Regions from separate parts of the Oceanobacillus sp. E9 genome, predicted to be linked through region 2. Evidence: riboswitches for the same ligand, from Rfam matches in the RefSeq annotation. Region 2 holds a riboswitch; the other holds the start of a gene.
What was found. A riboswitch is a leader RNA that binds a small molecule or an ion and turns the genes downstream of it on or off. The one in region 2 is predicted to bind lysine.
Positions count from the first base shown of each region.

Region 1: another riboswitch for lysine. It lies ahead of dapA (4-hydroxy-tetrahydrodipicolinate synthase); the one in region 2 lies ahead of AQ616_RS09650 (Na+/H+ antiporter NhaC family protein).

Region 1 covers NZ_LSNA01000005.1:608,594-611,011, forward strand. Annotated here, with positions in the region: gene AQ616_RS06765 (DUF819 family protein) at 1-331, opposite strand, end outside; gene dapA (4-hydroxy-tetrahydrodipicolinate synthase) at 489-1,376, opposite strand; lysine riboswitch at 1,479-1,659, opposite strand; gene AQ616_RS06775 (DUF3231 family protein) at 1,976-2,418, shown strand, end outside.
Region 2 covers NZ_LSNA01000007.1:15,341-17,758, forward strand. Annotated here, with positions in the region: gene AQ616_RS09640 (HD-GYP domain-containing protein) at 1-10, shown strand, start outside; gene yunB (sporulation protein YunB) at 68-856, shown strand; lysine riboswitch at 897-1,073, shown strand; gene AQ616_RS09650 (Na+/H+ antiporter NhaC family protein) at 1,220-2,418, shown strand, end outside.

The sequences.
Region 1 (2,418 bases), on a different contig from region 2:
TTGCCCCTGTAACTGTACCGATCGAACTAAGTAAAAATATGGTTAATAACCTTCCGCTTTCCTTCCAAATTTTCTTGAAATTCACATGAAATAAAAGCAAAGGGATTGCTAGTGGCACAATTACACTCCATACAGCATCATACACGCTTGAGGCTGTTGGGATAATTCCCAAATTAGATAGAATTAGTGCACTCACAAGAGCAATAATTGCTCCAGTAACTTTAGAAGCCCAATTAAAACGCTGTTCTAAAAAAATACTTAATGAGGCTAAGACAATGATAATTCCCCAAAGTGTTATCGTATCATCTGCTTGAATTAATGTATTTTCCAAGGTGAACCCCCCTAATATGAATAATATTTATTTATAATATCACGAAAGTAAATTTTCGTTTAGATATAGATTACCTATTTAAAGGTTTAATCATCAACCAATGTAAAAAAGCCCACAAACACGAAATAAAATGTTTATGAGCTTTTCAGCATTTACCTTATATCATTTTAGAATGTTCGAAATCCGATAATACGGACTGTAAATTTTGTAACTGTTCATCGTTTAACTCTATTAATGGCAAACGAACTTTTCCAACAGGAACAGATTGTATATTTAATGCTGTTTTAACTGGAACAGGACTTGGATTTGCAAACATTTCCTGCATGACTGGTAATACACGTTGATGAATATTCGCTGCTTCTGCAACTTGCCCTTGTTCAAAACGATGAATCATTTCTTGCATATCATTTCCTATAATATGAGATGATACAGATACAATTCCAGCAGCACCAATAGCTAAAGCTGGTAAAGTTAGACTGTCTTCCCCACTATATACAGAGAAATTTTCGTCAGTAAGGCGAATAATATTTGTCATTTTTTCTAAATTCCCGCTTGCATCTTTAATAGATACAATATTATCGATTTGGGATAAACGTACAACAGTGGAAACATCCATGTCCACACCCGTTCGCCCTGGCACGTTATACAACATAACTGGTAACTCGGTGCTTTCAGCAATCACTTTGAAGTGTTCGTACATACTGTCTTGTGAAGGCTTATTATAGTATGGTGCAACCAGCATTACTCCATCTACCCCAGTTTTTGATACTTCCTTTGTCAGTTCAATGGATGCTTTCGTATAATTAGAGCCCGTTCCTGCAATTACTGGTACCGCTCCATTTACTTTTTTTACGACATATTCGAATAATTTCATTCTCTCTCCATGTGTTAACGTTGGAGATTCTCCTGTGGTTCCAGCTACTACTAAACCATCTGAACCATTATTAATTAGATGGTCAATTAAATAGTCCAATGCTTGAAAATCGATTTCTTCATGTTTATCGAAAGGCGTCACCATCGCTGTTAATACTTTTCCAAAATTCATGTAAACACACCCTTTTTATAATTTGAACAAACTTGCTTAAGAGGGTTGGGCCAAATTAAAAAGCACCAACGGAAGCCCGTTGCTGCTGAACAAATTAGTTCCCAGCTCGATAGCCCTCCATATAGTCTCCTATATGACAGCACTGTATTTGTTCAATAGCAGCACCAACGAGTTAATGAATGAGTATTTCACTCGCTTCGGCAGATTCCCCTTTCTATACGCTTCACCAGGGCTCATTCCCTTCCACGTATATACTGATGGTTTCCGCACCTCTATCCAAAACCTATGAATTATGATTCACTTGGTACGTGTATTATAGCAGGAACCATCACGAAAGACAAACATTTTTTCACAATATACAATCTCATCGAACAACTATTTCTAATTATATATGGAGATAATCGCACAGATACGTAACTTTACTAGTTACTGTTATAAATATCGAAAAAAAACACTTTATAAAAAATACAGATTGATTTACTTTTTAGTATAACTTATGCGTAGATTTATTAGTCGTGCGAAATCCTTTCATTTATTCAAGCATAACTTTGCATAAACAGGAAAACCTATATCGTAATATGTCGTAAAGGAGAATTAGTATGGTTATGCATCGTTTTAAAGAAAAAGATGAGCCATTCCACTCAGGTGAAGTATATCATTTATGGAGTTATTTATATCAAGTCAAAACATCCTTAGTATCACTGCAAATTTTTATAAATCATAGTGTCGATCATGACTTTCGAGTATTAGTTGAAGATTTATTAGAAAGTTGTTTTACCCAAGAAAGCGAACAAATCGAAGGCATTTTGAAAGAAGCTGGTATTCGATTACCTCCTTCACCTCCCGATCGACCAAATGTAGATCAACATGATATCCCAGCCGGAGCAAAATTTAATGATAATGAACTGGCTATCCTTGTACAAAATGAATTGATGGCAGGAAGAATACTTGCGAATACAGTTATCTCTGTTGCTCTTAGAGAAGATATACGTGATTTATTTACAGAATGTATTAATCAACGTATGGAATATGAACAAAAAAT
Region 2 (2,418 bases):
AAATAGATAATCCATAGTTCTACCTTCTCTAAGAACAAGCATACATTGTGTAGAGGGGGTATGAAGGTTGAGGTTCAAAAGAAGATATCGCATCCGAAGAAAATCATACAGAAGGCCTCCACATCGTCAATTTTTAGTGATTATGACCCTTATCATATTTGTTGTATCCATGGCCTTTAGTTTTTGGATTATTAATGACAAGATTGAACCTATAGTTAAAGACATTGCAAAAAGGAAAACTGAAGAATTTGCCACACGTGCAATAAATTCCGCGGTAAACTTTGTAGGCGAATATAGTTTTGAAGATATAATAGATATTACTTATGATAATGAAGGTAACTTTGTCACATACAACCAAAACGCTGCGATCATTAGTGAGATAAACCGTGTGGCTACGGACAGAGTAGAAGAGTTTTTTGTACATGTAAATGAAGGGAAGCCTTTAAGTTTTGAATATAATCTGGAAGAACCATTGAACGATGATGGAAGTCCTGAGGGTCGAGCTACTATTGATCCAACTCTCATTGAGATCCCTCTTGGACAAGTGACAGGTAATTCGGTACTATCTAATCTTGGCCCGAGAATACCAATTAATATGCAAGTAATTGGAAATGTGAGAACAAATGTAGTAAGAGAAACCGAAGAATTTGGCATTAATGGATCATGGGTTACTTTGTATGTGAATGTAGAAGCAGATGTACAAATCATTGTTCCATTTACTTCAGATGTAACAACCGTTCATACAGAACTATATTTAGATAGTGGTGCAATCATGGGGAAAGTACCCGATTTCTATGGTGGGGATGGATTACCAGATATAGCAATACCAAAGGATGATTTGCAGAATGATGAATAATATAGTATATTACTAGTAATTGAATAATGCCTTATCAGATCGGTGAGGTAGAGGAGCATACAACATTAGTAATCAACAAGAGGATGACAACGATGAAAGTTGGTGGAAGGGTTGTTTGCCGAAGCATAATAAGGGTCACGCTTATTATTGCTGGTACATCTTTGAATAAAAGATGCACTGTCATGCAAGAATATGTGCATGGAGAACTACTGATCGAAATGGAGGATAACGTTTGTTGGTAAAACAATGATGGTTATTTTCTGTCGTTGTTTTTTTTGTGCTTAAAAATAGCAACGTTGCTTCACATCAAGAGCATTTCGAGTATTATCTCCATCACCAAATATTTATTTGGAGGTAAAAGCTATGGAAGGTACGATTTATTCGCTGATTCCTGCAGTGATTATGCTACTTTTAGTGATTATTACACGTAATGTATTAATATCATTAGGTACTGGAATTATTGTAGGGGCACTACTAATTCACAATTTTAATATTTTATCCTCAATCACAGAGATTTGGGAAGTATTTTACACCATATTTTATGCTGAAGACGGATGGCAAGTAGGAAATATATTTCTCCTAGGATTTTTATTACTTCTAGGTATATTAACAGCATTTTTACAAGCATCAGGTGGAAGTAGAGCATTTGGGGATTGGATGATGAAACGAGTAAAGACAAGAACTGGTGCACAAGTAATGACAGCTGTTATTGGAATAATTATTTTTATTGATGACTATTTTAATAGTTTAGCAGTTGGTCAAATTGCTAGACCGTTAACAGACCGACATCGAATATCGCGTGCAAAACTTGCTTATTTTATTGATTCTAGTTCTGCTCCTGTTACTGTGTTAGCCCCGATTTCTAGTTGGGGAGCATATATTATTGGGACGTTAGGGACTTTATTCGCGGCTAATGAAATTACAGAGTATCAACCATTTGAAGCATTCATACAAATGATTCCTTTGAATTTCTATGCCATATCTGCAATTATACTTGTATTTATTGTAGCGTATTTCCGTTTGGATTTAGGACCAATGCATACACATGAAAAAAGAGCTGAAAAAGAGGGAGAGCTTCTTAACCCAGAACAAGACAGTGTTGCCGGAGATTTAGGTGATGTTTTTGATCCACATAAAGATGGTAAAGTATACCACCTATTAGTACCAATTATTGTGTTATTTATTGTTACAATTGGTTCAATGTATACCACAGGTGTAATAGCGGCGTCTAGTTATGGCTTAGTTGATGCCTTTGCAAATACAGATGTTAATCTATCCTTAATATTAGGTGGTCTTTCGTCTGTAGTAGTTGCCGCTGTGTTCTATTTTTCTCAAAAGGTACCGCGTTCAGAGTTAGGAAAAATATTAATTGAAGGTGCAAAAACTATGATTCCTGCAATAAATATTCTTCTACTAGCTTGGATGATTGGAGCAATTATTGGAAGTATTGGAACAGGAGATTACTTAGCTGGATTAGTTGAAAATGCTTCAATTAATGTGTCGTTGTTACCCGTTATATTATTTATAATATCCGCAATAATGGCTTTATCAACAGGAACATC